Regions from separate parts of the Nocardia sp. NBC_01327 genome, predicted to be linked through region 2. Evidence: riboswitches for the same ligand, from Rfam matches in the RefSeq annotation. Region 2 holds a riboswitch; each other region holds the start of a gene.
The links. A riboswitch is a leader RNA that binds a small molecule or an ion and turns the genes downstream of it on or off. The one in region 2 is predicted to bind cobalamin.
Positions count from the first base shown of each region.

Region 1 (7,174 bases), 620 kb from region 2:
TCGAATTGCGCGGCCGCTCGCGTGATCACATCGAGATGTCCATTGGTCACCGGGTCGAACGACCCCGGGCAGAGTGCTCCAGCCATGGCCGCACGCTACCGCAGCGCACTAGTCCCTACTGCTGCGGACTCGCCGCCGGAGTAGGCACCCGCACATAGCTTGTATCCGCGAAAGGCCACCACCAGCGCCCACCCGAAACCTCATGCCCGTCATGGCTGATCGGGGCCGGTGATGGCCGTCGACCAGGAACTGACGGCAGGACCTACTCGAACGATGCCGCCGTCAGTTCCTGGTGATCTTGTCTACGGCTCGTATTCGGCGAGATCCAGTCGGGTTTCGCCGTAGGTGCGGGATTTCAGGGGTGTGAAGCCCTCGGGCCACTTCAGTTCGGGGGAACGGGTGGAGCGTTCCACGACGACCAGGGCTTCGGGGTGGAGCCAGCCGCCCTGCACGAGGGCGCGCAGGTCGTCTTCCACCTCGGTGACGTCGAGGTCGTAGGGCGGATCGGAGAAGACCAGGTCGTAGGGGCCGCCTGCCGGCGAGGATGCGCCGACGCCTACTGCGCTGCGGCCGAGCAGGGAGGCGACCGTAGTGGTGCGCAGGTCCGCGCCGGAGAGACCGAGGTCGGTCATATTGCCGCGAATCACCGTGGCGGCCTTGCGGTCGGCTTCGACCAGCAGGGCGTGGGACGCGCCACGGGACAGGGCTTCCAGGCCGAGCGCGCCGGAACCGGCGTACAGGTCCAGGACGCGGGTGTCGTCGAAATCCATGCGGGAGGCGAGCATATTGAAGAGCGCCTCGCGGACACGGTCCGAGGTGGGGCGGGTGCCCTCGGGCGGGACGCGTAGCCGGCGTCCGCCCGCGGTGCCTCCGATGATCCGGGTCATTCGGCGGCTGTCTCGGTGATGTTCACGTCCACCAGCAGATCCCCGCCTTCGACCTGCTGGACCTTGCTGATGGCGACCCGGCGCACCGTGCCCGCCCGCGGGGCGGTGATGGCGGCCTCCATCTTCATGGCCTCGATGGTGCCGATGGTGTCGCCCGCCGTGACCGAATCACCTTCGGAGACAGCGAGGGTGACCACGCCGGCAAACGGTGCGGCGATATGGCCGGCGTTGTTCTTGTCTGCCTTCTCGGCGGCCGGGACCTCACTGGCTATGGAGCGGTCCCGCACGGTGATGGGGCGGAGCTGGCCATTGAGGATGCACATGACCGTGCGCATACCGCGCTCGTCGGGCTCGGAGATGGCTTCCAGGCCGATGAGCAGCGTGACGCCCTTGTCCAGCTGGACGCGGTGCTCTTCGTCGTGGCGCAGGCCGTAGAAGAACTGGTTGGCGGACAGGCCGGTGGTATCGCCGAACTTCTCACGGTGCGCGAGGAATTCGGCGGTCGGGGCGGGGAACAGCAGCCGGTTCAGCGTCCCGCGCCGCTCTTCGGAGCTACCGGCGAGGCCCGCTTCGTCGGTGGCGGTGAGCTGGGTTTCCGGCTTGGCCGGACCACGACCGGCAAGCGCACGGGTGCGGAACGGTTCAGGCCAGCCACCGGCCGGAGTGCCGAGTTCACCACGCAGGAAACCGATCACCGAATCCGGAATGTCGTAACGACCCGGATCGGAAGCGAAATCCTCGACATCAACACCGGAGCCGACGAGCGCCAAAGCCAGGTCGCCGACGACCTTGGAGGACGGGGTCACCTTGACCAAACGACCCAGAAGACGGTCGGCCGCAGCATATTTGGCCTCGACCTCCTCGAACTGATCACCCAGACCCAGCGCAATCGCCTGCTGCCGCAGATTCGACAACTGCCCGCCGGGAATCTCGTGGGTGTACACGCGTCCCGTCGGGCCCGGCAGCCCGGATTCGAAGGGCCCGTAGACCTTGCGCAGCGACTCCCAGTACGGCTCCAGGTCACACACATTCTGCAGGCTCAGCCCGGTATCGTGCGGTGAATTCGCCGCTGCGGCAACGATTGCCGACAGCGCGGGCTGACTGGTGGTACCGGCCATCGGCGCACTCGCACCGTCGACGGCATCCGCTCCGGCCTGCCACGCCGACAGATAGGTGGCGAGCTGCCCGCCCGGGGTGTCGTGGGTGTGCACATGCACCGGCAGGTCGAATTCGCGCCGCAGCGCGGTCACCAGGGTCGCGGCGGCCGGTGCACGCAGCAGGCCCGCCATGTCCTTGATGCCGATGATGTGCGCCCCGGCCTCGACGATCTGCTCGGCGAGCTTGAGGTAGTAGTCGAGGGTGTAGAGGTTCTCGTTCGGGTTGGACAGATCGCCGGTGTAGCTCATGGCGACTTCCGCTACGGCAGTGCCGGTTTCGCACACCGCGTCGATCGCCGGGCGCATCTGATCGACATTGTTGAGCGCGTCGAAGATACGGAAGATATCGATGCCCGTTGCCGTCGCTTCGGAAACGAAAGCGCGCGTGACCTTTTCGGGGTAGGGCGTATAGCCGACGGTATTACGACCGCGCAGCAGCATCTGCAGGTTGATATTCGGCACGGCTTCACGCAGTACGGCCAACCGCTCCCACGGATCCTCGTACAGGAACCGCAACGCCACGTCATACGTTGCCCCACCCCAGCATTCGATAGACAGCAGCTCCGGCGTCAAACGCGCGACATGCCCCGCCACATCCAGCAGACCATTGGTCCGCACCCGGGTGGCCAGCAGCGACTGGTGCGCGTCACGGAAGGTGGTGTCGGTGACCGCCACACCGGGCTGCGCCCGCAGCGCCCGGGCGAAGCCCTCCGGCCCCAGTTCCAGCAGACGCTGCCGCGATCCGGCCGGCGGCGGCACGGTGGTGTCGATGGCGGGCAGCTTGTCGTGCGGGTACAGCTTCGTGGGCCGGGTCCCGTGCGGCTTGTTCACGGTGACGTCGGCGAGGTAGTTCAAGATCTTGGTGCCGCGGTCGGCCGAGCTCTTCAGCGTCAGCAGCTGCGGGCGCTCGTCGATGAACGAGGTGGTGACGCGTCCGGCCCGGAAGTCCGGATCGTCGAGCACCGCCAGCAGGAACGGAATATTGGTCGTGACGCCACGAATGCGGAACTCGGCCACCGACCGCCGGGCGCGGGCCATGGCGGTCTGGAAGTCGCGGCCGCGGCAGGTGAGCTTCACCAGCATAGAATCGAAGTACGCACCGACCTCCGCACCGACATTGGTACCGCCGTCGAGGCGCACACCCGCGCCGCCGGGACTGCGGTAACCGGTGATACGACCGGTGTCCGGGCGGAAGCCGTTGGCCGGATCCTCGGTGGTGATACGGCACTGCAGGGCCGCGCCCCGGATGACGATCGAATCCTGGCTCAACCCAAGATCTTCCAGGGTCTCCCCCGCCGCGATCCGCATCTGCGACTGCACCAGATCCACATCGGTGATCTCCTCGGTCACCGTGTGCTCCACCTGAATACGCGGATTCATCTCGATGAATACGTGATTGCCACGCTCATCCAGCAGGAACTCCACCGTCCCCGCGCAGGAATAGTTGATCTCCTTCGCGAATGCCACCGCATCCGCGCAAATCCGCTCCCGCAGTGCAGGATCCAGATTCGGCGCGGGCGCCATCTCGATCACCTTCTGATGCCGCCGCTGCAACGAACAATCCCGCTCGAACAGATGAATCACATTGCCCCGCTGATCAGCAAGAATCTGCACCTCGATATGACGAGGATTGATCACCGCCTGCTCCAGGAACACCGTCGCATCACCGAACGCCGACTCCGCCTCCCGCGCAGCGGCTTCGATGGCCTCACGCAACTGCGCCTTGTCCGCGACCCGGCGCATACCGCGCCCGCCACCACCGGCCACAGCCTTCACGAAGAGCGGGAAGTGCATGCTCTCGGCAGCGGCGACCAATTCGTCCACCTCCGAGGACGGCTCACTGGAGGCGAGCACCGGCAATCCGGCGGCCTTGGCGGCGGCGATCGCGCGCGCCTTGTTACCGGTCAGCTCGAGCACATGCGCCGACGGCCCGACGAAGGTGATGCCCTCCGCCGCACACGCTGCCGCCAGATCCGGGTTCTCGGAAAGAAATCCGTAGCCGGGGTAGATGGCGTCGGCGCCGGCGGACTTGGCCGCGCTGATGATCTCCGCAATGGACAGGTACGCGCGTACCGGATGTCCGGGCTCGCCGATCTGGTACGCCTCGTCGGCTTTCAAACGATGAACCGAGTTGCGGTCCTCGTACGGAAACACCGCGACGGTGCCGATGCCGAGTTCGTAGGCCGCGCGGAATGCGCGAATGGCGATCTCGCCGCGGTTGGCGACCAGGACTTTGGAGAACATTCGCCTAAGGTACCTGCCCCGGTATGCCCGGCGGGCATCGAAGCCGGGTTCGCAGCAATCTTCACAGTCACATACCGGGCGGTTGCGAATTTCTGTTCATCACCTGGACACATGCACTCCTGTGAGGTCCACGCATTGCGGCCGCCGGGGTTCGCCGACTTGCTAAGTCGAGTCGGTGAAGAGCCGCCGGTACGGACCGGCCGGCATACCCGTCGGTAGGGGCGAAGCGCTGCCCCGCGCCGGGCCGACCGGCGGAGCCGATATGCTCGTATTGCAATCGGTTCGCTCGGTGCGTGCGTTGGAGGCCTCCGCCTATCGCACCGCGCGTCGAAGCTTCCGCACTCGACCTCGAATGCGGATGTGAGAGGGAAGCTGGTGAGAATCCAGCACTGTCCCGCAGCGGTATGCAGGAACGACCGCCGTCACAAGCACTGGGTTCATACCTGGGAAGCGACGGCCACTAGGTCGGCCGAGAGGCCGGTGCCTGCGAGTCCGAAGACCTGCCGAATGCGCCGGGTACGCCGTACCCGGCGGTCTCCGCCTCGTGGACTGGGTGGACGGACCGGTGCTTCCCGCACGCCGTATCGACGTCGCGCCCGGGGACTCCTGCGTTCGTGCTCACCTGTGGCGTCGACCAGTGGCATTGGAACATTTGGAGCACAGCCGTGACCAACAATTCCCCTTTCACCGCAACAGTTCTCGGCCTCCCCCGGATCGGGCCCAACCGTGAACTCAAGCGCGCGACCGAGTCCTACTGGGCGGGACGCAGCGGTGCCGACGAACTGCACGCGGTCGCCGCGCAGCTGCGCCGCGCCCAGCTCACCGAGCTCGTCGCGGCCGGACTGGATTCGATTCCGGTCGGCACCTTCTCCTACTACGACCAGATCCTGGACACCGCGGCCATGTTCGGCGCGCTGCCACCGCGGGTCACCGGTATCGCCGATCCGCTGGACCGCTATTTCGCGGCGGCGCGCGGCAATGATTCGGTCGAACCCCTGGAAATGACCAAGTGGTTCGACACCAACTACCACTACCTGGTGCCGGAGCTGGGCGCACACACCGAATTCACGCTGAACGCCGAGAAGATCCTCGCCGAGCTGCGCGAGGCCCTGGAGCTCGGCGTCCCCGCCCGTCCGGTCGTGATCGGCCCGGTCACCTTCCTGAAGCTGGCCAAGGACGCCGAGGGTGATCCGCTGCGGCGCATCGACGCCCTGCTGCCGCTGTACATCGACCTGCTGGGTCAGCTCGCCGCGGCGGGTGCGCAGTGGGTGCAGCTCGACGAGCCGGTGCTGGTCACCGATCTGACCGAGGCCGAGCTCACCGTCGTGGGCCGGGTGTACGAGGAACTGTCGGCGCTCGCCGAGCGGCCCGCGCTGCTGGTGGCCACCTATTTCGGCCGCCCGGGCGCGGCCCTGCCGGTGCTGGCGGCGACCGGGATCGAGGGCATCACCCTGGATCTCACCGCCGGGGCCACCGTCGATGCCATTGCGGCGATCCCGGCACTCGCGGGCAAGCTGATCGTGGCCGGTGTGGTGGACGGCCGCAATGTGTGGCGCACCGATGCCGATCGCGCGCTCGCCGTGCTGGGCACACTGCTCGGCAGCACCGGCGCACTGGTGGTATCGACCTCCTGCTCACTGCTGCATGTGCCGTATTCGCTTGCGGCGGAGACCGATATCGATGCGGCGCTGCGCTCGTGGCTCGCCTTCGGCGCGGAGAAGGTCGCCGAGGTGCGCCTGCTGGCCACCGCACTGCACGAGGGCACCGAGGCGGTGGCCGATGAATTGGCCGCTGCCCGTGCGGCTCACGCGGCCCGCGCCACCGATCCCCGGCTGCGCAATGACACCGTGCGTGCCCGCCTCAGCGCACTCGGCGAGTCCGCCACCCACCGCGCCCCGGCCGCGGATCGCCGTGTGCTGCAACAGGAACGGCTGCAGCTGCCGCTGCTGCCGACCACCACGATCGGCTCCTACCCGCAGACGACCGCGATCCGCAAGGACCGCGCGGCCTTCACCAAGGGCGCGATCACGGCCGAGCAGTACCGCGATCGCATGCGTGCCGAGATCGCCGATGTCATAGCGCTGCAGGAGAAGCTGGGCCTGGACGTGCTGGTGCACGGCGAGCCCGAGCGCAATGACATGGTGCAGTACTTCGCCGAGCAGCTGACCGGCTTCCATGCCACCGCACATGCCTGGGTGCAGTCCTACGGCAGCCGCTGCGTGCGCCCGCCGATCCTGTACGGCGATGTGACACGGCCGAATCCGATGACGGTCGAGTGGATCGCCTACGCACAGTCGCTCACCGATAAGCCGGTCAAGGGCATGCTGACCGGTCCGGTCACCATTCTCGCGTGGTCGTTCGTGCGCGACGACCAGCCGATCGAGGACACCGCCCGCCAGGTGGCGCTCGCGATTCGGGACGAGACGGTCGATCTGCAGGCCGCGGGCATCCGCGTCATCCAGGTCGACGAGCCCGCCCTGCGCGAGCTGCTCCCGCTGCGGGCCGATGCCAAGCAGCAGTACCTGGCCTGGGCGGTCGACGCCTTCCGGCTCGCGACCTCCGGCGTCTCGGATGCCACCCAGATCCACACGCATCTCTGCTATTCCGAGTTCGGTGAGGTCATCGGCGCCATCGCCGCCCTCGACGCCGACGTCACCTCCATCGAGGCCGCGCGCTCGCATATGGAGGTCCTCGACGATCTCACTGCGGCGGGCTTCTCACTGGGCGTCGGCCCGGGTGTCTACGACATCCACTCCCCGCGCGTCCCGGAGGTCGAGGAGATCACCACCTCCCTGCGTGAGGCGCTGAAAGCGGTTCCCGCCGAACGTCTCTGGGTCAATCCGGACTGCGGCCTGAAGACCCGCGGCCAGGCCGAGGTCGAGGCCT
Region 1 is NZ_CP108383.1:2,767,121-2,774,294, reverse strand. It holds gene coaD (pantetheine-phosphate adenylyltransferase) at 1-86, opposite strand, end outside; gene rsmD (16S rRNA (guanine(966)-N(2))-methyltransferase RsmD) at 303-887, opposite strand; gene OG326_RS12185 (pyruvate carboxylase) at 884-4,288, opposite strand; cobalamin riboswitch at 4,615-4,810, shown strand; gene metE (5-methyltetrahydropteroyltriglutamate--homocysteine S-methyltransferase) at 4,954-7,174, shown strand, end outside.
Region 1: linked by a shared signal. The riboswitch ahead of metE (5-methyltetrahydropteroyltriglutamate--homocysteine S-methyltransferase) and the one ahead of OG326_RS09335 (CbtB domain-containing protein) in region 2 are both predicted to bind cobalamin.

Region 2 (7,174 bases):
TCGGCAGGCTCGATCACGCCCTCGGCGAGCGTGCGGAATTTCGCGATGTACTGCTCGCGGGCGAACGGCCGCGCGCCCAGCGGATGCGCATCCGCGACGGCCAGCTCGTCGGTGATGACCTCACCGCTCTTGAGCGTGATCTCGGCGCGCGCGCCGAAGGCCTTCTCGTTCGGGTCGGTGGAGTGGTAGCGCCGGGTCCACTCCGGGTCCTCGGCGGTGGAGATCTTGTTCCACAGCTCGATCGTGTCGGGGCGCTGGGCCCGCTCCGGCGCGTACGAGCGCTCGTGGTGCCAGGCGCCGTCCTGCAGGGCGACCGCGAAGATGTACATGACCGAGTGGTCCAGAGTTTCGCGCGAGGCCTGGGGATCGAACTTCTGCGGATCGCCCGAACCGGTGCCGATCACATAGTGGGTGTGATGGCTGGTGTGCAGCACGATCGAGGCGATCTGGTCGAGGTCGCCGATCCGATCGCGCATGCGGCGGGCCAGGTCGATGGGCGCCTGGCTCTGGTACTCGGCCGAATGCTCCTTGGTGTAGGAGTCCAGAATGCCGCGCTTGGCCTCACCCGGTCCGGGCAGCGGCACCGAGTACTCCGCCTTCGGTCCGCCGAGCAGCCAGGCGATGACGCCGTCCTCGCCCTCCCAGATCGGCGACGGCGCACCCTCGCCGCGCAGCGCGCGGTCCACGGCTTCGACGGCCATCTTCCCGGCGAAGGCGGGGGCGTACGCCTTCCAGCTGGAGATCTCGCCCTTGCGGGACTGCCGGGTCGCGGTGGTGGTGTGCAGCGCCTGGCCGACGGCCTGATAGATGGTCTCGGTCTCGAGGCCGAGCAGGGTGCCGATGCCCGCGGCGGCCGAGGGGCCGAGGTGGGCGACGTGGTCGATCTTGTGCTCGTGCAGGCAGATTGCGCGCACCAGATCGATCTGGATCTCGTAACCGGTGGCAAGGCCGCGAATCAGATCCGCGCCGGTGCGGCCGGCGTGCTGGGCGACGGCCAGGATCGGCGGAATATTGTCGCCGGGATGCGAGTACTCCGCGGCCAGGAAGGTGTCGTGGAAGTCCAACTCGCGCACCGCGACTCCATTGGCCCACGCGGCCCACTCCGGTGAGTACGAGCCGCCGGCGCCGAAGACGGTCGAGCCGGGCAGGTACGGATGCGAAAGCGCCTGGGCGCGAGCATTGGCCACCGGCCGCCGGGTCACCGAGGCGGCGGCGACGGCCGCATTGTCGATGATCCGGTTGATGATCATCTCCTGCGTTTCCGCGGCGACCGCCACCGGATCCGCGGCAACCTCCGCGATACGCCAGGCGAGATGTTCTTCGCGGGGGAACTGCTCCGCGGAACGGTGCGTGCGAACGAGATGATTCTTCACTGCCGAGGACCTCCAGACATCGATTTCACCGGGTACTTTTCGCACGCTACACAGCATGAGAATTGAGGGATATACCCCGCAAATGCCTATTTTTGTGGAAGGCAATCGGTGAATTTGTAAAAGTTGTAAAAGTATGAAGTGCTAGATTTCGACCATGCAGAAGATGTACGCGGGCGGGAGGTTGCGCACGCTGCGGGAACAGCGGGGGCTCTCGCAATCGGCGATGGCCAAGCTGCTCGGGCTTTCGGTCAGTTACATCAATCAGCTCGAGCACGACCAGCGACCGCTGACGGTGCCGGTGCTGCTGCGGCTCAATTCAAGTTTCGATCTCGATATGGGTTTCTTCGCCGCCGATACCGATGCCCGGCTGATCGCGGACCTACAGGACGTCTTCGCCGAAGACGCCGAGGGCGCCGGAATCACCACCGCCGAGATCGACGATCTGGTGGCGCGCATCCCGGCTGCTGGGCGCATGCTGGTGGGACTGCATCGGCGGCTGCGCGGCGCGACGGAGCAACTCGAACGGGTATCGGCCGGAATCGACGGTGTCCCAGGCGATCCCACCGTCGCCATGCCCTACGAAGATGTGCGCGACTACTTCTACGATCGCCGCAATCATGTGCCCGCGCTCGATGCCGCCGCCGAAGAACTGTTCTCCCGCAGCGGGCTCACCCTCGGCGGACTCGATCTGCAATTGACCCTGCTGCTGCGCGAGCAGCACGGCATCGCGGTGGTGATCCGTACCGACGACCCGGACCATCCGGGCCCGAAGCGCCTCTACGATCCGCAGGCCCGCGTCCTGACCCTGGCCCGCCGGCTCACGCCGGGTCAGCGCGCCTTCCAATTGGCCACCCAGCTGGCCTTTCTCACACAGGGCCCGGCCATTGCCGATCTCATCGACGAGGCCGAGACCATGCCGGATCGCTCCCGCAGCCTGCTGCGCATCGGCCTGGCCAATTACTTCGCCGGTGCGCTCATCCTTCCGTACACCCAATTCTGGGATGCGGCAGAGACTTTGCGCTACGACATCGAACTGCTGGCCGCCAAGTTCGAGGTCGGCTTCGAAACGGTGTGTCATCGGCTCTCGAGCCTGCAGCGACCCGGGAAGCGCGGGGTGCCGTTCTTCTTCGTCCGCACCGATCGGGCCGGGAATATCTCGAAACGGCAGTCCGCCACCGCTTTCCACTTCTCCCGGGTCGGCGGCAGCTGCCCGCTGTGGGTGGTGCACGAGGCGTTCTCCACGCCGGGGCGCATTCGCAGGCAGATCGCCCGCATGCCCGACGGCCGCAACTACCTGTGGCTGGCCCGCACCACCGACGAGAACACGCCCGGCTTCCTCTCGCCGAAGCGCGACTTCGCCATCGGACTCGGTTGCGATCTGGCATACGCGCACAAGCTCGTCTACTCGCACAGCCTGCCGATCGACGACCCGCGCAGCGCGGTGCCGATCGGTGCGGGCTGCAAGGTCTGCGAGCGCACCGACTGCGCACAGCGGGCATTCCCGCAGCTGGGCCGACCGATTCGGGTGGACGACAACAGTTCCCTCAACATCCCGTACGTGCCCACCGCGGCGGGCTGATCCCGCGGCCGCCGCGCGATGGCGCGATCTCATCTGTTGGCACCCCGATTGACCAGCGCATCAGGGGTTTCGTATGGTGATGTGAGCGATGATTCGAGGAACCTGGTGCAAACCCAGGACGGTCGCGCCACTGTGAGCACTTCCCTTTCCGGACGTGCGAGTCAGACACTCGAAGAGCCGTGCAATACCAACGACCGGGGACGCGTACATCCCCGCAAGGTTCAGGAGAGTTTCATGGCTACGTCTTACGTCCCCCAATCCGGGGTGGAAACACTTTCGCTCCCCACGACGGCCATGTGGCTGGCGGGCACCACTTTGCTGGCGCTGCTCGCCTACTACTTCATCGGCATCGATCAGGGCGCTGTCTCGATCTTCGGCAGCGATATGCATGTGCACGAGTTCGTGCACGACGCTCGGCATTTCCTCGGCTTCCCCTGCCATTAATCAGGGAAGAGAGTCGACACAATGGAAAAGCGAATCATCTTCCGGGGCCTGCTCGTAGGGGCGCTCGGAGGTCTTCTGGCGTTCCTGTTCGCCCGCATCCTGGCTGAACCGGTCATCAGCCGCGCCATCGATTACGAGTCCGGCCGCGACGACGCCCAGATGGCCTTGGACAAGGCCGCGGGCAAACCGATGGCCGATATGGGCCCGGAGATCTTCAGCCGGGGCATCCAGTCCAATGTCGGTATCGGCTTCGGCATGATCCTGTTCGGCATCGCCATGGGCGCGCTGTTCGCGACCGCGTACTGCGTATGCGTCGGCCGGGTCGGCAAGCTCACCCCGCGCAATCTCGCGCTGGTGGTGGCCGGTGGCATGTTCCTGGTGTTCTACGGTGTCCCGTTCCTGAAGTACCCGGCCAATCCGCCGTCGATCGGGCATCCGGACACCATCAAGGAGCGCACGGGTCTGTACGTGGCAATGATCGTGATCACCGGCATTCTGCTGCTGGGCGCGATCTGGCTGGGTCGCAGACTGCAAGCGCGACTGGGCAACTGGAACGCGACGATCGTGGCCGGCGTGGCCTTCGCGGTGGTGGTCGGCATCGTGATCGCACTGCTGCCGTCGCTGGGTCATCTCTCGGCCAACAAGTCCGAGTTCGGTGATTTCACAACCGAGACGCCGCAGCCGCTGACCGATCCGTCCGGCAAGATCGTCTACCCCGGATTCCCGGCCGACGACCTGTTCCTGTTCCGGTTCTATTCCTTTGCCGCCCAGCTGATTCTGTGGACGGTCATCGGAGTCGGATTCGCCACCCTGGCGCCGCGCCTGTTCGGCCGCCAGACCAGTCCCGCACCGATCGTCGCGGCGGCTTCCCCGGCATGAGCGCGGTCACCCGGCTCACGCTGATCTCGCACGCCATGACCGAGGCCATGGCAGCGGCGCGATTCGCCGCTGACGAACCCCTCAGCGAGCTGGGCCTGCGCTCCGTGCAGAAAGCTGATCACAGCACCCTCCGGGCCGACCTGATCCAGGCCGGCCCGGAGGCCCGCACGGCCCAGACCGCCGCACAGCTGGGCCTGACCGCCGGCCCCGAACCCGCACTGCGCGACCTGGATTGCGGCGCCTGGACCGGTTCCGGCATGGGCGATATCGCCCCCGAACAGCTGATGGGCTGGCTGACCGATCCGGATCACCGCTCACACGACGGCGAATCGATCACCGCCCTCATCGAGCGCGTCCGCACGTGGATGGACACCCTCGCCCAAGACCCACAGCGCATTCTCGCGGTCACGCACCCCGCTGTCATACGTGCCACGATCCTGATCGCACTGTCCGCGCCCGCAACATCCTTCTGGCGCATCGATATCCCGCCACTGAGCGCCACCACCCTGCACCAGCGCGGCGGCGCATGGACATTGCGCGAGACCGCACTGCCCCTCTGACTACCGAGTGCTGCCCCGCTAATTACACGGAATCCGCAGCAGGTCAATGCGTTTGGACGGGCGTGGTGTTCGATGAAGGGGATATCGAACACCACGCCCGCATCGGAAAGGATAGCGGCAAAGGGCGATTCCGTCAGGTGCTGGTTTCGCTGGTTCGGATCGCGACCACGATCGGTGAGCGGTGATATGCGGTGGAAACTGCTACCAGCCAGGCGATTTCGCCCATGAAGGTGGGGCGGTCGGGGCGGCGGAAGGTCTCGCCGGCGTCTATCGGAGCTGACTCGCTCAGATAGGCGCGCAGGGCATGCGCGATGCGGGCGGCCTCTACTGCCGCCGCTCGCTCGCCGGCGGGGATATTCAGCTCGTCGGCGACTTGCTCTGCCCGAGCGGTGATTTCGGGGCTCAGATACGGCTGCAGGAGCAGGAGGGCATCGCGGATCTCGATGACCCGGCGGTACAGCCGATCGCGGGAGATTCCACGGGTATTCGGCACCACGCGCGTGACTTCGGGAGCGGCCGCGCACAGTGCCGACCAGAGCGGATACAGCCGGGGATAGGCGCGGGTGCGCTGGATGCCGGCCATCGCCTGCGGTAGCAGCGACGGGCACAGGTAGCCGAACAGCATGATGGCCGCGCCGATACTGGCGAAGGCGGGGGCGATGTCGATATTCAAGCGGCGGGCCGAGATTCCCGCCCATGCGGCCACCAGCGCGAGGGTTTTGCCGATGCTGTACCCGACCGCGATGACGGAGCCCACGGCCAGCAGGCGCAGTCCCCGGCGCAGCCATGGCTGCTCCCGCACATCAGGTAGCCAGCTGCGGCACAGCATGATGATGCGCAGCAGCGCGAGGGTGTACGCGCACAGGTAGAGGCAGAGGAACGCATCGACCATCGGTGTGGTCGCATAGTGATAGTCGAAGTCCGTCGCGTGGCTTTCGCCGTGAACCGGCGCCGCGAAGAACAGCACGGCCATCGTCGCGACCACTGCCAGATTCACCAGTATCACGTTGCGGCTGTTGATATGTGGGCTGGTGTCGGCGGATGCTTCGGGCACGATCAGATACGTCGTCCAGACGATCTGCGCCATGACCGCGGTGGTGATGGCCGAGTAGACGATCAGCGTCGCCAGATTGGGTATTCCGCTGACCCGCCCGATCCACTCGTAGGTTTGCGGCACCGCAGCCTCGAAACCTACTGCCGTACAGGCGATGGCGACAACAACGGCCCAGCGGGCCGTGGCTTGCGGATTGCGGGCGGCCAGTATGAGCCGCCAGAGGCAAACCCCGGCGGCCAGCGCTCCGACACTTCCGTAGACGAGGGCGAATTGCACGGCCGTCAGTCGATTCCGGGACCGAAGGTATCGAGCAGACTGCGAATATCGGCGGGCGCGTTATCGGGCAGTACCCATTCCGCGCGCGGCGTCCAGCGCGTGATGTGGTGTGCCATCAGCAGATCGGCGATGCGCTCGGCCTCCTGCTCCTCGCGCTCGGAGGAGCAGGTGCGGCCCAGCATGCGGCGCACCACGGCGGGATCGATATTCGGCGCGAGCAGCCGCAGGGCATCCTGACCGGTCACCGTGACCGGCTCGTGCCCGGCCAGCAGATGCCCGAACTCGTGGCAGACGATGTGATCCTGGTGCAGTTCACTGGTATTGCTCTGGTAGGCAAGGAAATCGATATCCCGCGTCACCAGCAGACCTCCGGAGAGTCCGGCCACCGGGAACGGTTCCGGGCGCAGCCGCAGGGGCCGCCCGCGCCGCCGGGCCAGGGTCTCCGCCAATTCGGTCACCGTGAATCGGCCGGGCAGTCCGAGCCCGCGCAGCTCACGCCGCAGCCGGCGATGATCCATCATCGGATGCTCATTCTCCGAGCCCTCCCAGACCGCGATCCGCATGGCTCACAAGTCTTCCCCGTAGTTCTCCGACTCGATGCGCCGCAGCACATCGAGCATGGCCGCGATGGTGTCGGCCCGCACCGTACCGTGGGCCAGCCCGTCGCGCAGCACCAGTTCGAGCGCCGCGCCTTCGGCTTTTCCCTTGAGCGCGTTGACCAATGCCAACTCGCGGCCGCGCGCCACGGCGAGCTCGGGATTGGTGAGCGGATCGAGACTGTCCAGGCCGAAGTACAGGCGCAGCGCCTCCAGCGTTTCGAACGATGGGTTCACCGTCTGCCCGGTCCGCAGCTTCCACAGATAGTTCGCCGAGAGACCGACGCCCGTGCTGCTGTGAATATCCTCGGCCAGTGCCCGGTGCGTGATCTCCACGTCACGGCCGTCCCTGGTCACGGGCGGATGCATACCGCCGATCAGACTGTTGAGAGCACTGGTGAACGGATGCTCTT
Region 2 is NZ_CP108383.1:2,142,693-2,149,866, reverse strand. It holds gene prpD (2-methylcitrate dehydratase PrpD) at 1-1,373, opposite strand, end outside; gene OG326_RS09340 (short-chain fatty acyl-CoA regulator family protein) at 1,528-2,952, shown strand; cobalamin riboswitch at 3,010-3,148, shown strand; gene OG326_RS09335 (CbtB domain-containing protein) at 3,187-3,396, shown strand; gene OG326_RS09330 (CbtA family protein) at 3,418-4,275, shown strand; gene OG326_RS09325 (histidine phosphatase family protein) at 4,272-4,835, shown strand; gene OG326_RS09320 (MAB_1171c family putative transporter) at 4,969-6,165, opposite strand; gene OG326_RS09315 (hypothetical protein) at 6,171-6,728, opposite strand; gene OG326_RS09310 (hypothetical protein) at 6,732-7,174, opposite strand, start outside.

Region 3 (7,174 bases), 4.3 Mb from region 2:
CGCAGGACAATGAGCTCGGTTTCCGCATGTCCCTCGCCAAGCTCGCCACCCTCGCCGAACAGGCGGGATCGCCGAAAGCCTGAACCGGCTGCCCGGCCCGGCGGCGCGATCGGCCCTCGGGTGCCTATGGTGGATTGGTATGGCGTTGCCGGGCTATCCCTACCCGTCCACGGCCGCCGAGTACGACGATCGGCGGCGGCGTGCCCGCCTGCACGAAACCAGACTGGGGCAGGACTGGACCTACCGGCGGCGCAGCCGTTTGGTACTGCTTCGCCTGAGCTTGATTCCGCTGCTCCTGCTGGGAATCTTCGGCCAGTACATGATGCTCGACGTCGCTCCGGAGCGGGCCCGGCTGGCGCGCACCGAACCGGCCGTCATGCCGATTGCCGGGCCTTCCAACCCGCAGTCCGCCGATACCGCCGTCTTCGATCTGGTCGGGCTGGGCGTGCTCGATGCCACCGATACCGCGCGAGCGCTGCCCTCGCTGACCGCGCTCGGATCGGTGTGGGCGGTGCGCTACGACAATGCCGGTATCGATACCAAGGTCATCGCCGACCTCATCGTGAAGGTCACCGAGGCGGGCAGGATGCGCAATGTGGTGCTGGTCGGGCACAGCATGGGCGGAGTGATCGCGCTCGAGGTCGCCAAACATCTGCACACCGGGAGCTCACGGCGAGTGCTCGGCGTGATTCTCGATTGCACGCCGGTCGATCTGCACGCCGTGCGGCCGGAAAGCCGTGACCAGGGCGAAGAAATGGAACGCTGGATGGGCTGGATTCCGGGCGCCCGCGAGAGCCGCCTACTGCGCCTGATCGTCGAAACCTATGCGCGCCACGAGAGTTACACCGGGGGCGGGCAGTACGGCATTCGCTGGGACCGGTTCCGGTCGGCGGTGGCGCAGGTGCTGCGCGACAAGATCTTCAATACCGACGCCGCCAGCAACGGTCTGATCGAAGCGCAGTTCAAGGCCATTGTCGCGGGCGGCGCCATCGATGATCTGCGGGCGCTGGCGAAACCCGCGGGGAGCAAACCGCGCCCGGCCATTGTCTATATTCGCCCGCACGAGGGCTGGCGCGATCCGATCGTGGATGTGGAGTACTCCCATCGGGTGCTCGTCGACCAGGTCGGCGGGGTGGACGGCACGCTGATGGTGGCGTTCACCCGAAATACCGAGCATGCCAATCCGATTCAGCGGCCGCAGGAGTACAACGCGCTGATCGAGCAGCAGGTGGTGCCGTTCATCCGGCTGGTGCAGCGGGAATCGCTCACTGCCGCGGCATTGAGCGGGCATTGAGCGGGCATTGAGTGATCGGGTCGATCTCAGCGCACCGTATCGTCGGATGCCGGGCGGATGGCCGAGGCTGGTACGAGATTCCAGCGTTCCAGCTGCGCCCGGACCTGTTCTGCGGCATCGATATTCAACGGTCCGCTGGTCCACAGGGCGTAGGGCAGATTCAGGAAGCGGGCTTGCGTGACCGCCCGCAGATTTTGGATACCGGGCTTGGACCGCAGCAGATCCACCTTCTGCTGGAAGGACTGCGGGGGATAGTCGACGAAGACGATGGCGTCCGGATCGGCCGCGACAAGACGCTCCCAGGAGACGGCGGTCCAGGTGTCGGCAACATCGTCGAGGGCATTGCGAGCGCCGGCCGAATCCAGAATCGCCTGGGGCGCACCGTATTTGCCACTGGAGAAGACGGTGTCGGAGGCGCTGTCGAAGAGGAAGACGGTGGGACGGTGTTCCGGTTGCGGCGCCGCGCGCAGGGCGGTGAGGCGCCGATCGAGATCTGCGGTGAGTTCGGTGGCGCGATCGGTGCGGCCGGTGATCGCGCCGAGATCGGTGAGGTCGGTGTGCAGGGCGGTCCAGGCATCGGTGATGCCGCGTTCGCCGTCGGGACGGCGGCAGCTCTCGGTGAGCACATAGGGGGCGACACCGGCGGCGCGCAGGGAATCAGGGGTGAGATTGGCGGCCTCGGAGTAGCCGTAGTTCCACCCGGCGACCATGACATCGGGCCGCTGCGCGAGCACCGTCTCGCGCGACGGATAGTCGGGCGCAACGGAATTGAGCGTGTCCACGGCATCGCCGTAGTGGCGGCGCAGCGTATCGGCATCACGCTTCAGACTCGATACCGCGACCACCTGATCCTGTGCGCCCAGTGCCAGCACCGTGGAGATCAGATTGCCGTCATTGACGAACATGCGCTGCGCGGGCGACGGGAATGCCGCGTCCACACCGCAATTGCGGACGGTCAGATTGCCGGTCGCGGTGTGCGGAGTGCTGCAGGCCGCCAGCGCGCCCGCCAGTGCCGTGGCCGCGACGATCCGGGAGAGTTGTTTCACGACTGTGCCTTTCGCGCGCTGATCAGCAGATGTGGTCGACCGGTATCCGGATGCGGAACCCGAATGGCATGCACACCGAACACGGTGTCGAGAACCTCGGTCCGCAAAGCGATATCGGGCGGTTCGAGCGGATGCGCCCGGCCCTCGTGCAGCACCAGCACCCGATCGCAGTGCTGATCGGCCAGCGCCAGATCATGCAGGCTGGTGACCACCGTGCGATCCAATCCCCGTGCCAATTCCAGCAATTGCAGCTGATGGGTGACGTCGAGATGATTGGTCGGCTCATCGAGCAGCAGCAGCGGCGTCTCCTGCGCCAGCGCCCGCGCCAGCAGCACCCGCTGCCGCTCACCCCCGGACAGCCTGCTCACCGCCCGCCCCGCGAACCCCGCCAAATCCACACTCCGCAAGGCATCTTCGATGGTCTGCCGCTCCTCGGGACCGCCCCCACCCCACGGCGGCAGATACGGCGTCCGCCCGAGCGCCACCAATTCCCCGACCAGCAAATCCTCCGACGCCGACTGATCCTGCGCCACGAACCCCACCCGCCGAGCCCGCTCCCGGGCCGAAAGCCGGTGCAGCTCCCGCCCCTCCACCACAACCTGCCCCCGCACCGGCTTCACCAGCCCGGCAAGCGTCCGCAACAGCGTCGTCTTCCCACTCCCATTGGGCCCGACAATCCCCACCGTCTCCCCGGCTCGAACCGCAAACCCCACCCCCTCCAACACATTCCGCCGCCCAGCCGCACACCCCAACTCCCGCACCACCAACGCATACTCATCGGCTGGCGTGCTTCCGTCGGCTGGCGTGCCTTCGTCGGCTGGCGTGCTCCTGCCTGCGAGCATCCCCCCGTTATCCCGGCGCGCTTGTGGCCGGGATCCAAACCTGCTGCCGCTCAGCCGATCCCGGTGGATCCCGGCCACAGGCATGCCGGGATGTCGGGGTGCGGCTCCCGCATCGCCGTTGTCTGCCAGGGATCCAGTTGTCGCCCCTGCCTTTACCGCGGCGTCCTTTACCGCAGCGTCCTTTACCGCGGCGTCGTGGCCTTTCGTGGCGGCAGCGTCGTCGACTCCCGCCGCCGCGGTGATGTCCTCCGAAACCGGCTCCGACCCAGTGCCGTTGTCGGTCATGCCGCACCGAATCGGTAACGGCGACGGCCCATGAGGATGAGGAAGGCCGGTGCGCCGATCAGGCCCGTGAGGACGCCGACCGGGATTTCGGTGGGGCGCACCAGGACCCGGGTGGCGGCGTCCGCGACCACCAGGAAGAACGCACCGCAGAGGGCGGCGGCGGGGAGGAGTGCGCGGTGGCGGGGGCCGACCAGCAGGCGCGCGGCGTGGGGGACCACCAGGCCGACGAAGCCGATGCCGCCGGAGACGGCCACCAGCACGCCGACGAGCACCGCCAGCAGGACGAAGAGCGCGATTCGCAGCTCGCGCACGGGAACTCCCACCGAGGCGGCGGCATCCGCGCCCAGATTGAGCGCGTCCAGCCAATTGGCGGCGATCAGCAGCGCCAGCAGGCTCGCTCCGACCACGCAGGCGGGCAACAGGATTCGCGTCCAATCCGCCCCTGAGAGACTGCCCAGCAGCCAGAACAGCACCGATTGTGCGGCGGCCGGCTCACTGCTGCGGAAGATGAGATAACTGCTGAGCGCCGCGAAGGCGGAGCCCAGCACAGTCCCGGTGAGCACCAATCGCAGTGGAGTTAGCCCGCCCTGCGCCATGGCGATCAGGAATACCGCTGCGGCGGCGACCAGCGCCCCCGCCAGCGCCCCGGTCGACAGCGCCCACATCCCCGCTCCCGCGAACATCCCCGAGGTGATGACCGCCGCCGCACCGACCCCGGCCCCGGAGGAGACGCCCAGCAGATACGGATCGGCCAGCGGGTTGCGCACAAGTGTCTGCATAGCCGCCCCCGCCACCGCGAGCCCCGCACCGACAATGGCCGCGAGCACCGTCCGCGGCACCCGCAACTGCCACACAATCGTGTCCAGCCCCAGATCCTCGGGCGCGAGCCCACCGATCCGCCGCCGCACTACCTCGACGACCGAAGACACCGGAATGTTCTCGGCCCCGAACCCGGTCGCGATCACCATGGCGACCACCAGCAGCACCCCCAGCAGGGGCAGAGCGATCGAAAGCCGCGCACGACTCATCGCTGAAACTCCATCGGCAACCCGCGGCCTCTCCAGAGAACTCCGTGGCAGGGGAGGTCTGACTCGCATCCGAACAGGTCCGGACACTCACAGTGGCGCGACCGCTCCGGACTCACACCGGATTCCCACACCTGCCGACAACAACAGCCCCGAACCCTACCCCGCCGCCCGATAAGTCCGATTTGCTACCCAATCGCCACCCCCGAACCACGAGCGCCCCCGTCGACAACACATCTCTGGCCGCACAACGCTTGCACACGCTGTGAGATCCAGAGACGCGCTGTGAGATCCAAAGACGTGCTGTTCGGCCAGAGACGTGCTGTTCGGCCAGAGGCGCGCTGTTCGGCCAGAGGCGCGCTGTTCGGCCAGAGGCGCGCTGTTCGGTACGAAGCAGCGCTGCCCCGCGGTGCTCTCTTCGGCGGCGCAGCCTATGTCGGAGGCAAACAGATAGTGCTGGCGTTGTTCGGTGCGGCCGCGTGCTGTTCGATCCGAAGACGTGTTTTCCGATGCGCCGTGAGGCGGTTGGCTCTGGGTGGGCTGGTTTGGCGCCCATTCGGATCAGTCCGTGGATGTACCGACAGCACCGGATTTGTCGCAGCCGAACAGCTCTGGTGAGAGCTGTTCTGTATGAGGGCGGTGATGGAGCCGGTCAGCGGACTCGGGTGCCGAGGAGGTGGCGGACGCCGCTGATGAAGAGTTGCAGGCCGAAGTCGAAGCGGGCGGTGGCGTCGGGGCTGTCGTAGAGGGGGGAGGATTCTTCGGCGAGGGCGCCTACGGAGTCCATTTGCATGCGGGATTGCTCGTCAACCGTCTGGCCGAGGACGTAGTAGAGCAGGGTGTAGGCGGCGAGGTCGGCTTCCTCGCGGGTCATGCCGGCGCGAATCGCCGCCCCTGCCAGGCGTTCCCGGCCCTTGCTGGTGGTGAGCCTGGAAGCGTATGTGGCCGAGACCAATTCGGCGCCGTCGCGGTAGGCGAGCAGGCAGGAGCGGAGGCGGTGCGCCAATTCGGTGATCTGGCCGGACCATTCGCCGGATTCGACAGGTTCGTCCATGGGCGCCAGCACGCGGTCGGCGACGGCGCCGAGCAGCGCCTGCTTGTTCGGGAAGTGCCAGTACAGCGCGCCGGGCTGCACATGCAGGGAACTCGCGAGCCGCCGCATGGTCAGATCGGCGAGTCCGTACTGATCGAGGATGGCGATGGCCCCGTCGACCACGTCCGTGCGGTGCAGTTGCACTGAGATTCCGACCCCTTCGTGTTCCGGCTCACGTTCCGGACTGCTAGCCTACCCTGAACACCGTTCAAGTTGCTCGGCCACACCGGCCGGATGAAGGGATTCGCGCGCATGACCCAGGCAGCCGTCAGGACCGAAGCCGCAAGCGCGGCAGGGGAAGACATTCTGACGATCGCGCGCGAGCAGGTGCTCGAGCGCGGCGTCGCACTCAATCAGGAGCAGACCCTCGAGGTATTGCGCCTCGGCGACGATCGGCTCGAGGAGCTGCTCGCTCTCGCCCACGACGTGCGCATGAAGTGGTGCGGCCCCGAGGTCGAGGTCGAGGGCATCATCTCCCTCAAGACCGGCGGCTGCCCCGAGGACTGCCACTTCTGTTCGCAGTCCGGCCTTTTCCAGTCGCCGGTGCGCGCCGCCTGGCTCGATATCCCGAGCCTGGTCGAGGCCGCCAAGCAGACCGCCAAATCCGGCGCCACCGAATTCTGCATCGTCGCCGCCGTGCGCGGCCCGGATGCCCGGCTCATGGCGCAGGTCGCCGCGGGCGTCGAGGCCATTCGCAACGAAGTCGACATCCAGGTCGCCTGCTCGCTCGGCATGCTCAACCAGGAGCAGGTCGATCAGCTCGCCGCCATGGGCGTGCACCGCTACAACCACAACCTCGAGACCGCCAAGTCGCACTTCCCGAACGTGGTCACCACGCACTCCTACGAGGAGCGCTGGGACACCCTGCGCATGGTGCGTGAGGCCGGTATGGAGGTCTGCTCCGGCGGCATCCTCGGCATGGGCGAATCCCTGGAGCAGCGTGCCGAATTCGCCGTCCAGCTCGCCGAATTGGAGCCGGACGAGGTCCCGCTGAACTTCCTCAACCCGCGCCCCGGCACCCCCTTCGGCGACCTCGAGGTGCTGCCCGCCTCCGACGCGCTGCGCGCCGTCGCGGCCTTCCGCCTCGCCCTGCCGCGCACCATCCTGCGCTTCGCGGGCGGTCGTGAGATCACCCTCGGCGATCTCGGCGCCAAGCAGGGCATCCTCGGCGGCATCAATGCCGTCATCGTCGGCAATTACCTGACCACCCTGGGCCGACCCGCCGAGGCCGATATCGATCTGCTCGGCGAGCTCAAGATGCCGATCAAGGCGCTCAACGAATCCTTCTGAGCGCAGCGGGCCATCGGAAGCCGGTACCGTACATACAGGTACCGGCGCAGCTCGTCGAGGCTGCACTTCACAGAAGCTGAGCACTGAGGTGGTCGTGGATATAGAGGAGCGCTACAACCCCTTCACGGGCAAGCGGGTGGTGCCGGGTCTGGAAGACGCCGTCCCCGCCGCTGCCGCCCTGGGTTTGGAGCCGCCGCGGTTCTGTGAGAACTGCGGCCGCCGCATGGTCGTGCAGGTGAGCCCGGACGGGTGGTGGGCCAAGTGCTCGCGCCACGGCGTGCTCGACTCCAGCAGCCTGG
Region 3 is NZ_CP108383.1:6,966,905-6,974,078, reverse strand. It holds gene OG326_RS32245 (SRPBCC family protein) at 1-83, shown strand, start outside; gene OG326_RS32240 (alpha/beta hydrolase) at 140-1,294, shown strand; gene OG326_RS32235 (ABC transporter substrate-binding protein) at 1,321-2,340, opposite strand; gene OG326_RS32230 (ABC transporter ATP-binding protein) at 2,337-3,053, opposite strand; gene OG326_RS32225 (FecCD family ABC transporter permease) at 3,464-4,495, opposite strand; cobalamin riboswitch at 4,530-4,669, opposite strand; gene OG326_RS32220 (TetR/AcrR family transcriptional regulator C-terminal domain-containing protein) at 5,145-5,729, opposite strand; gene bioB (biotin synthase BioB) at 5,838-6,875, shown strand; gene bsaP (biotin synthase auxiliary protein BsaP) at 6,970-7,174, shown strand, end outside.
Region 3: linked by a shared signal. The riboswitch ahead of OG326_RS32225 (FecCD family ABC transporter permease) and the one ahead of OG326_RS09335 (CbtB domain-containing protein) in region 2 are both predicted to bind cobalamin.